3 regions of the Streptomyces sp. NPDC102406 genome follow, and region 2 is predicted to be linked to each of the others. Evidence: riboswitches for the same ligand, from Rfam matches in the RefSeq annotation. Region 2 holds a riboswitch; each other region holds the start of a gene.
What was found. Region 2 has a riboswitch for cyclic di-AMP ahead of ACIRF8_RS21375 (NlpC/P60 family protein). Riboswitches for the same ligand answer to the same signal wherever they lie in the genome.
Positions count from the first base shown of each region.

Region 1: another riboswitch for cyclic di-AMP. It lies ahead of ACIRF8_RS34810 (C40 family peptidase); the one in region 2 lies ahead of ACIRF8_RS21375 (NlpC/P60 family protein).
Region 3: another riboswitch for cyclic di-AMP. It lies ahead of ACIRF8_RS36065 (peptidoglycan DD-metalloendopeptidase family protein); the one in region 2 lies ahead of ACIRF8_RS21375 (NlpC/P60 family protein).

Region 1 is NZ_JBIWKP010000015.1:91,896-95,159, forward strand. It holds gene ACIRF8_RS34800 (helix-turn-helix domain-containing protein) at 1-649, opposite strand, end outside; gene ACIRF8_RS34805 (ATP-binding protein) at 935-1,393, shown strand; gene ACIRF8_RS34810 (C40 family peptidase) at 1,474-1,947, opposite strand; cyclic di-AMP (ydaO/yuaA leader) riboswitch at 1,951-2,139, opposite strand; gene ACIRF8_RS34815 (hypothetical protein) at 2,478-2,786, opposite strand; gene ACIRF8_RS34820 (ATP-dependent Clp protease proteolytic subunit) at 2,794-3,264, opposite strand, start outside.
Region 2 is NZ_JBIWKP010000005.1:43,645-46,908, reverse strand. It holds gene pcrA (DNA helicase PcrA) at 1-1,622, opposite strand, end outside; cyclic di-AMP (ydaO/yuaA leader) riboswitch at 1,808-1,962, shown strand; gene ACIRF8_RS21375 (NlpC/P60 family protein) at 1,971-3,200, shown strand; gene ACIRF8_RS21370 (hypothetical protein) at 3,243-3,264, opposite strand, start outside.
Region 3 is NZ_JBIWKP010000018.1:45,149-48,412, reverse strand. It holds gene ACIRF8_RS36075 (SIMPL domain-containing protein) at 1-179, opposite strand, end outside; gene ACIRF8_RS36070 (SGNH/GDSL hydrolase family protein) at 310-1,128, opposite strand; gene ACIRF8_RS36065 (peptidoglycan DD-metalloendopeptidase family protein) at 1,251-2,009, opposite strand; cyclic di-AMP (ydaO/yuaA leader) riboswitch at 2,015-2,201, opposite strand; gene ACIRF8_RS36060 (tyrosine-protein phosphatase) at 2,569-3,264, shown strand, end outside.

The sequences.
Region 1 (3,264 bases), on a different contig from region 2:
TGTGGCCACCTGTCGAAAAAGGGAGCACCTGAATTTGGACATGGGGCATCTGCGCCGCCTCGGCCAGATGTGCCAACTGTCGCCGCAGGATGCCGGATCCGCCCACTTCGCGCCGGAGCACCCCTTCGTCGAGCACCGCGCTCAGACGCAGCGGCGGCCGCGCCCGCAGCACGTCCTGCCGTGCGAGCCGCACCTCCACCAGCGCCTCGATGTGCTCCTCCGGCATCCCGGTCAGCACGGAACGCGTCACCGCCCGCGCGTACTCGGGCGTCTGCAAAAGCCCCGGTACCACGCTCGTCTCCAGCGTCCGGATACGACACGCCTGCGACTCCAGGCTGATGAAATCCCGGTAGGACGGCGGCAGCAATCCCCGATAGGCGTGCCACCAGTGCTGCCCGGAGGAGTCCTCCGCGCCCGCCAACGCGACCACGAGTTCACGCTGTCGCGGATTGCGTGTCTCGAACGCGTCGAGCAACCGCAGCACGTCCGACGGCTTCACGCCACTGCGACCTGTCTCGATCCGGCTCACCTTCGACTGGTGCCAGCCGACCAGACGGGCGGCCTCACCACTGGTCAACCCGGCCTGCACGCGCAGCGAACGCAGCTCCGCACCGAGTTTGCGACGGCGCACCGCGGGACCGTACTTCATGCCGACTCCTCCACGCTCCTCGGGCCTCACGGCCGGGCTCCTCCCAGGCCCGTGCCACATGGCCTCTGAGCAGACGGTAGAGGAACCGGCGAGCGCTCGCCCAAATACGGTCTACCGTCGCAGAGTTCACCGCTTCGAGCGACAGATATATGCATATCTTGAGGGATCCGCACCACGGGAGGGCAACCAAGTGGCAGTCTGCTGCGAAGCAGAAGTCGGAGGCCGCACGCCAGCGAACCGCCAGAGTCGCAGGCGCGGCCCCGGTGGGAAAGGGACGACGTCGCCATGGCAGACCACCAGGAAGCATCCGTCACGCTGCCGAGCGATCCCGCCTCGGTCTCCGCGGCCCGCAGGTATGTGAGCAAGGTCCTGGCGGACTGGGGGATGCCGCGGGACAGCGACGCCGCCGACACGGTCCGCCTGATCGTCTCGGAGCTCGCGACCAACGCCGTGCAGCACACCCTCGGCCAGTCGCCCACCTTCACCGTCGACGTGGAACTCGAACGCGACGAACAGCTCCGCATCGGCGTCACCGACAGCCACCCGCGCTACCCCAGGCGACTGCCCGCCGCCGTCCAGCAGGACAACGGACGCGGCATGGTGATCATCCGCTGTCTCACCGCCGAGTGCGGCGGACGGCTCTCGGTCTCGCCCACCCCGGAGGGCGGCAAGACCGTGTGGATCTCGCTGCCCTGGATCATCGGCATGAACGGGGGCGACGCCCAGCCGCTCCCCGCCTGTTGACGCGCCCCCGGCTCCTCACCGGCAGCACCCGGGTACGGGCCCGGCGCCCGGCCCGCCCCGAGATCACTGTGCGGCGCGCCTCAGCGCACCCGGCCGTACCAGACGCTCCGCGTCCAGATCTTCTGTAGACGCACTACGTCCCCGGTCTTCGGGGAGTGCCAGATCCGTCCCTTCCCGGCGTAGATGCCGACGTGGTAGACGCTCCGGCCCGAGTGGAAGAAGACCAGGTCACCCGTCTTGCGGTGGGACGGGGCGACATGGCGGGTCTTGTTGTACTGCTGAGCGGCGGTGCGCGGCAGCTTCTTGCCCGCCCGCTTGAACGAGTAGAGCGTCAGGCCCGAGCAGTCGAACCGGTGCGGCCCCGTGGCGCCCCACTTGTACGGCGCTCCCTTCTTGGAGGCCGCGACCTTCAATGCCTTGGTCGAGACCGCCGCCGCCGACGCCTCGGACGCGGCGCCCGGCACCATGATTCCGGCACCGGCGACGGCGAGCGTCAGCGCCGACGCGGTACCCGCCCGGGTCAGCAGCGAGGGAACACGATTGAGCGCAGTCATGCGCAACCCTTCGTCAGCCGCCTGTGAAGGATGACCTGTCGGGTTCGGACAGGCGAAGATGCCCGGCCGCTCACGCGGCTTCACCCCAAGGGCCACTCGGGCACCCTCTCCGTCGAGAGGGGCCGGCGACCCGTCGTGCCTGGGTCCTCCACTCCTGCCGATGCACTTCTGTCGACCTGGCATCCGTGCGGCGGCAGGACTCGGCGTCCGCACGGACCGCCCCGCCGCGGCGGCGGGGGCTTGTCGTCGGAAGGGATCTTCACGCACATGAGGCGCGGAAGCCGAGTCGAACCGGCGGTAAGTGAGGCTCCTCACGCTTGACCCGTTCAGGTGGACAGTGCGGCTTTCGGACCCCTGCCGCGACCCCTGACCACCCTCGTACCAGCGGCGGAACATCTCGTTCCGGTCGCCGCGTACCGCCGGTGCGCAACTCCGACCAGCCCGAATATGGAGCAATGTCTACGCCGATCGGTGGTACCCCATCTGGGTCGTTTGGGCCTGCAAGCAGACAGTGCGCCCGAGCCGTGACTTCAACTGACCGTTTCTGGTGGCAAAGCGACCCTCTGTGTTCGCCTTTCACCGTCGAGGACGCGTAGGGCCCGGGCCAGGGTTGCCGCGTGCACCTCGCTCTCACCGCGCCGGTGCATCAACTCCAGGGCGTCCCGGAGCGCCGCGGCCCGGCTGACGAGCGCCTGCGCCGCACGCAGCCCCCGGTAGGTGTCGTCGCCGCGTGCCGGATTGATGCGCGCCACCAGGTCGACCACCGCCAGATAGCCGTCCACCAGGTCACCCTCGGCCCGGGTCAGCGCGGGCAGCGGCGGCAGTTCGGAGGGGTGCACCAGCACATCACCTCCCGTCCCGCGCGCCGAGCGCGGCCTTGCGGCTCCGCACCACCCCGTCCACCAGGCCGTACTCCAGGGCCTGCCGCGCGTCCAGCACCGTCTCCCGCTCGATGTCCCGGCCCACCTGCTCCTTGTCCCGGCCCGAGTGCCGGGCGAGCAAGTCCTCCACCTGGTCGCGCATGCGCACCATCTCGCGCGCCTGGATCTCCAGGTCGCTGGGTTGTCCCCGGGTCGGCTCGGGCAGCGCCGGCTGGTCGAGCACGACGCGGGCGCCGGGGAGCATCATCCGCTTCCCCGGCGCCCCGGCGGCGAGCAGCACCGCGGCGACGGACGCGGCCTGCCCCAGGCAGGTCGTCTCCACCTCGCACCTGACGTACCGCATCGTGTCGTAGATCGCCGTCATCGCGCTGAACGAGCCGCCGGGGGAGTTGATGTACAGCGAGATGTCCTGGTCGGGCGCCGCGTGCTCCAGGTG
Region 2 (3,264 bases):
TCCTCCATGAGGGTGTTGAACCGCTTCACCGCGTTCGTGGAGCGGGCCGCCATGCCGTACGCCTCGTCGACGCGGCGCAGCGCCTGCGGGAAGGAGATCTTCTCGCGCTGGGCGAGGGCGTCGATCATGGCTTCGGCGCGGTCGCCGATGCCGCGCTTGGGCACGTTCAGGATGCGGCGCAGGGGGACGGAGTCCTCCGGGTTCGACAGGACCCGGAGGTAGGCGAGGACGTCCCTGACCTCCTTGCGCTCGTAGAAGCGGACGCCGCCGACGACCTTGTAGGGCAGACCGACGCGGATGAAGATCTCTTCGAAGACACGGGACTGCGCGTTCGTCCGGTAGAAGACGGCGACGTCACCCGCCTTCGCCTCGCCGGCGTCGGTGAGGCGGTCGATCTCCTCGGCGACGAACTGGGCCTCGTCGTGCTCGGTGTCCGCGACGTAGCCGGTGATCTGGGAGCCCGCGCCCGCGTTCGTCCACAGGTTCTTGGGGCGGCGCGACTCGTTGCGCTCGATGACCGCGTTGGCCGCGCTGAGGATCGTCTGCGTGGAGCGGTAGTTCTGCTCCAGGAGGATCGTCGTCGCGTCCGTGTAGTCCTCCTCGAACTGGAGGATGTTACGGATGGTGGCGCCGCGGAACGCGTAGATGGACTGGTCGGCGTCGCCGACGACGCACAGCTCGGCCGGGTCGGCGTCGTGGCCCTCCGCGTCCTTGGCCGGTCCGACGAGCTCGCGCACCAGCGCGTACTGCGCGTGGTTGGTGTCCTGGTACTCGTCGACGAGGACGTGCCGGAAGCGGCGGCGGTAGTGCTCGGCGACGTCGGGGAAGGCGCGCAGCAGGTTGACCGTCGTCATGATCAGGTCGTCGAAGTCGAGGGCGTTGGCCTCGCGCAGCCGCGACTGGTACATCGCGTAGGCCTGCGCGACGGACTTCTCGAAGCCGTCGGCGGCCGTCTTGGCGAAGTCCTCCTCGTCGATCAGTTCGTTCTTCAGATTCGAGATCTTGGCGCTGAAGGACTTCGGCGGGAACTTCTTCGGGTCGAGCTCCAGGTCGCGGCAGACCAGGGCCATGAGCCGCTTGCTGTCGGCGGCGTCGTAGATCGAGAACGACGACGTGAAGCCGAGCTTCTTGGACTCCCGGCGCAGGATGCGCACGCACGCGCTGTGGAAGGTGGAGACCCACATCGCGTTCGCCCGCGGGCCGACGAGGGCCTCGACGCGCTCCTTCATCTCGCCCGCGGCCTTGTTCGTGAAGGTGATCGCGAGGATCTGGCCGGGGTGCACGCCGCGCTCGGCGAGGAGATAGGCGATGCGGTGGGTGAGGACGCGGGTCTTGCCGGAACCGGCGCCCGCGACGATGAGCAGGGGGGAGCCTCCGTGCACGACGGCCGCCCGCTGGTTCTCGTTCAGCCCGTCGAGGAGGGCCGCCGGGTCCAGGGCAGGGCGCGGCGCCCCGTCGCGGTAGTACGCGTCCCTGGCCGGGGGCACGTCGAACTTCCCGCCGAACAGGTCGTCCGGGATCGGCTCCGGAGCCGGTTCCTCGTGCTCGCCGTCGGGCGGCGGGGGCTCCTCCGTCCGGTTCTGGAGGTCCGCCAGGAAGCTGTCGTCAAAGAGGCTGCTCATCGCCTTACGAGTCTAGGGCGCCCCACTGACACCCCGCCCCCACCTTCGCGACACCGCACGGCACTGTCGCCAAGGTCACGAAAATGTATCGGGCATATCGAACATCAACCTTCACAGCGGCAACACGAGTGGCTACGGTGCTGCGCGGGCGGTCCGTCCCCCCGACCGCGAGCACCGCGGCGAACGGACAGCCCCCGCCGAGTCCCGTACGCCGTGAGGCAGGGAACCGGGGACCCAACCGATCTTGGGGTGAATCGGCCCGACGACCCGTCGGCCGTAGGGCAGCCTTCCGTATGCCCGAACCCGTCAGCTAACCCGGTAGGCGGAGCACGGAAGGAGTCGCCTCCCTTGGCGTCGCACCGCAAGCCGCGCAGCCGCTCCCGTATGACGGGCGGCCTTCGCACCACTCCCGCGGTCGGGATCACGACCGCCGCCCTCACGTCGGTCGCCCTCCTGTCGCAGACGGCCCAGGCCGCGCCCGCGCAGCCGACCAGGCCGAGCCTGGAGGAGGTGCAGAAGAAGGTCGACAGTCTGTACCGGCAGGCCGAGGTCGCCACGCAGAAGTACAACTCCGCCAAGGAGCAGACCGACAGCAAGAAGAAGCAGGTCGACCGGCTTCTCGACGACATCGCGCGGCGCACCGAGAAGATGAACACGGCCCGCCAGGAGCTGGGCCGGTTCGCCGCCGAGCAGTACCGCACGGGCGGGATGAGCGACACGGCGACGATGTTCCTCGCGGACGACCCAGAGGACTACTTCGCGCAGGACCGGCTGCTGAGCCGGATGACGGCGAGCCAGAAGAAGGCGGTCGACGACTACCAGGAGCAGCAGCGCGCGACCGCGAAGAAGCGCAGCCTGGCCCAGGAGAACCTTCAGCAGCTCACCTCCTCCCAGACCGAGCTGAAGACCTCCAAGCACGACGTGCAGACGAAGCTGTCCGACGCGCGTGAGCTGCTGTCCGAGCTGACCGCCGAGGAGAAGCAGCGGCTCGCGGCGATCGAGAAGAAGAAGGAGCAGGCGGCCCGCAAGAAGGCCGCCGACCTCGCCGAGCGGCAGAAGGCCGAGGAGGACCGGAAGCGGAAGGCGGCCGAGGAGGCGGCCCGGCAGGGGGACGGCTCCGGTTCGGGGGCAGGGTCCGGCTCGGGTGCCGGTGCGGGATCCGGCTCGGGGACGGGTTCAGGGACGGGTTCCGGTTCGTCCGGTACCTCCTCCGGCTACGCCGCCAAGGCCGCGAAGGCGCTCGCGTTCGCCAAGGCACAGGAGGGCAAGCCGTACGTGTGGGGCGCCACGGGCCCCGGCTCCTACGACTGCTCGGGGCTCACCCAGGCGGCGTGGAAGGCGGCCGGCATCACGCTGCCGCGCACCACGTGGGACCAGGTCGAGTTCGGCACGACCGTCCCGCTCTCCGCCATCCAACCCGGTGACCTGGTCTTCTTCTACGACGACATCAGCCATGTCGGCCTCTACCTCGGCGACGGCATGATGATCCACGCGCCGAAGCCGGGGGCGTACGTCCGCGAGGAGTCCATCTACTACGACGGCACGGGCTCGATCCACAGCGTGGTGCGGCCCGCCTGAGAACCCGCCCGAGAGCCCGCCTCAGGTCGTCTCAGGTCGTCTCTAGGTCCAGAGGACGGCGATG
Region 3 (3,264 bases), on a different contig from region 2:
GCCGCGGCCGCCCGGCCCTCACCGGTGACGGTCAGGGTCGCGGGCTTCGGCGCCTTGACCGCGGCCACGCGCGGCACGCCCGCGTGCGGCGCGGCCTGGGCGACGGCGGGCGCCGTCGGCAGCGCGAGGGCGAGCAGCACGCCGGCGAGGGCGGCGCGGTGGCGGATGCGTACAGACATGGGACGGGGTCCTTCCCGGTCGGGCCCGCCGACGCGGCGGACAGCCGACATCCCAGCACCGCCGCCGCGCCCCGCACGGCATGCCACTCCGGCCGGTCACCTCGACGGCCCCGCGCCGCGCCCGCCGAGGTCAGGAGACGGACGCCAGGTGCATCTTGATCAGGTGCGGGTCCACGAAGCCCTTCGCCACCACGCGGTCCCCCGAGGACTCCCCGCGCAGCCGCCGCCCGATCCAGGGCACCAGGAACTCCCGCGCCCAGTGGATGTCGTCGCGCCGCACCTCGAACGTGCCGCGCGGCGGCAGCAGCGGCCAGGGCTGCTCCGGGTCGGCGGGCACCTCGACCCCGAGCGCCTGTCCCGCGCGGAGGGCGACGCGGGTGTGGCCCTCCGCGGACAGGTGCAGCCGGTCCTCGTCCCAGGCCCGGCGGTCCTGGATCGACCTGAGGGACCACAGGTCGAGGACCGGGCAGCCATAGCGGTCGGCGATCGCGCGGACATGCATGTTGTACGTGGCGATCTTGCCGCGCAGATGCTTGAGGACGGCCACGTCGCGGGTGTCGAAGCCGGTGGCGACCATGACGGTCCCGGCCGCCTGGGCCAGCCGTGCCACGGCCTTCTCGAAGCGCTCGGCCACATCGTCCGGGTCGGTGCCGGGACGAATGATGTCGTTGCCGCCCGCGACGAGGGTCACCAGGTCGGGGGCGAGTTCGATGGCCTTCGGGACCTGGTCCGCGATGATCTGGTCGATGAGCTTGCCGCGTACGGCGAGGTTCGCGTACTTGAAGGTGTGCTCGGGTACGCGGTCGTCGAGGAGGACGGCGAGCCGGTCGGCCCAGCCGACGAAGCTCCCGTCGGGTCCGGGGTCCCCGACGCCTTCGGTGAAGCTGTCCCCCACCGCCGCGTAGGACCGAATCGTGCCGCCGCTGAGTGATCTCGATTCGTTTGCCACGACCACACATCTTTCACCCTGGGGTGTGACCTACGCGACCGTAGCCAGGGGTTGACGGGTGGTGAGAAAACCCACTCGGCGCCCGGGGAATAACCCCGGGCGCCGAAAGGATCGCGCGTGGCTCAGACGCCGACGCCGTGCCCGCGCAGGTACGCCAGCGGGTCGATGTCGGAGCCGTACTCCGGCGACGTGCGGATCTCGAAGTGCAGGTGCGGTCCCGTGACGTTGCCGGTGGCGCCGGACAGGCCGATCTGCTGTCCGGCCGTCACGCTCTGCCCGGCGGAGACGCCGAGGGAGGACAGGTGGGCGTACTGGGAGTAGCGCCCGTCGGTGTGCTTGATGACGACCTCGTTGCCGTACGCGCCGTCCCAGCCGGCCGAGACGACGGTGCCCGCGCCGACCGCCTTGACGGCGGTGCCCGTGGGTACGACGAAGTCCGTGCCGGTGTGGTAGCCGCTGGACCACATGGATCCGGAGGAGTGGTACGGGGTTCCCGTGGCGCCGTCGACGGGCTTCACGAAGTCCGCGGCGTGCGTCGTGGCGCCTGTCCGCGCCGCCGTGGCGGCGGTGGTCTCGGCCGCGCCGTCCAGCGTGAGCTTCATGCCGGGCTTGATGAGGCCGGCGTCGGAGCCGACGACGTCCTTGTTGGCCTGGTACAGCTTCTGCCAGCCGCCGTCGACGTGCTGCGCCTCGGCGATCTTCGACAGGGTGTCCCCCGCCTCGACCGTGTAGGTCTTGGCGCCGGTGTCCCCGGTCGCGGCGTGGGCGCCGGTGGCGCCGATGAGCGGCAGGGCGAGCGCGGCCCCGCCGGCCGAGGCGACGGCGGCGGCGCGGGTGATGCGCTGGGTCTTCGAGCGGCGGTGCTTTGCCTTTGCGGGCATGCCGGTTTTCCTCTCCGTCGCCTACGAGGTGAGCTGTCGGGTTCGGGCTGGAGATGCCCGGCCGGTTCCGGCACGCGGACCCGGCTTCACCCCTAGCCGCTGTCGGGGAATTCCCTCGGCGGCGTACTGCCTGTGGGTCCCCCGCTCCTGCCGTGACGGGTAGTCGTCTCGGATTCCGGGCGGCGGCAGGATTAGGCGTTCCGCCCGGAGTGAGTGGTGACGATAAGCCGACGAGAAAGGCGGCGACAAACATCCCATTCACAGGAAGGGTTGTTTTCTTGATCGTCCGAGCGCTTTCCGTGTCACCCTGCGTCGATGCCGACGCTTTACCAACGCCATACCCGCAAGGAATTACCGAGGAAGAAATGCGGGAGGGCCGCCACGGACGGTCACCGTTATGAGCCTGCTCACGCGACCTCCCCCCATCGCCCCTATTTTGCTGACACTTACCTTGAAAGCCGCCCAAAACGGACAGATAGATGCCCTGGGAATCCATGTCGTATCGTCAGAGCGCGCCCGCCGACGAGCAACGCCGGTGACCTGACCGGGAGGAGCCCCCGTGACGCAGCACGCCCCGCCCACCGAGCCCCAGTTGTCCGGAGTCCGCAACTTCCGTGATGTGGGCGGACTGCCGACCGTGGACGGCCGGCGCGTGCGCCCGGGCGTGCTCTTCCGCAGCGGCCACCTCGCCCACGCCACCGCCGAGGACGCCGCGTTCCTCGCCGGGCTCGGCCTGCACACCGTCTTCGACTTCCGCAACGCCGCGGACCTGCGCCTCGAGGGCCCCGATGTCGAGCTGCCCGGCGTGCGCAACGTGAACCTGCCGCTGAGCGACCCGGCCGACGGCGCCGAGTTCTGGAAGATGGTCCGCGACGGCGACATAGACCAGCTCCGCGCCCTGCTCTCCGAGGGCCGCGCGGCCAACCGCATGATCACGTCGTACCGCTCGATCATCTCCGGGCGCACCGCCGAGCACAGCCGCGTCCTGCACGCGCTCGCCGACGCCAGCGTGCCCGCCCTGATGCACTGCGCGGCGGGCAAGGACCGCGCGGGCCTGTCGATCGCCGTGACGCTGCTCGCCGTGGGCGTGGAGCGCGACGCCATCGAGGCGGACTACCTGGAGTCGAACGCCAAGCACCGCCGCTACAAGGTGCGCCGCAGCGCCACCTCGGGCGACGCCTACTCCCCCGAGGTCATGGAGCTGATCGGCCCGCTCTTCGACGCCCGTGCCGACTATCTCCGCGCGGCCTTCGAG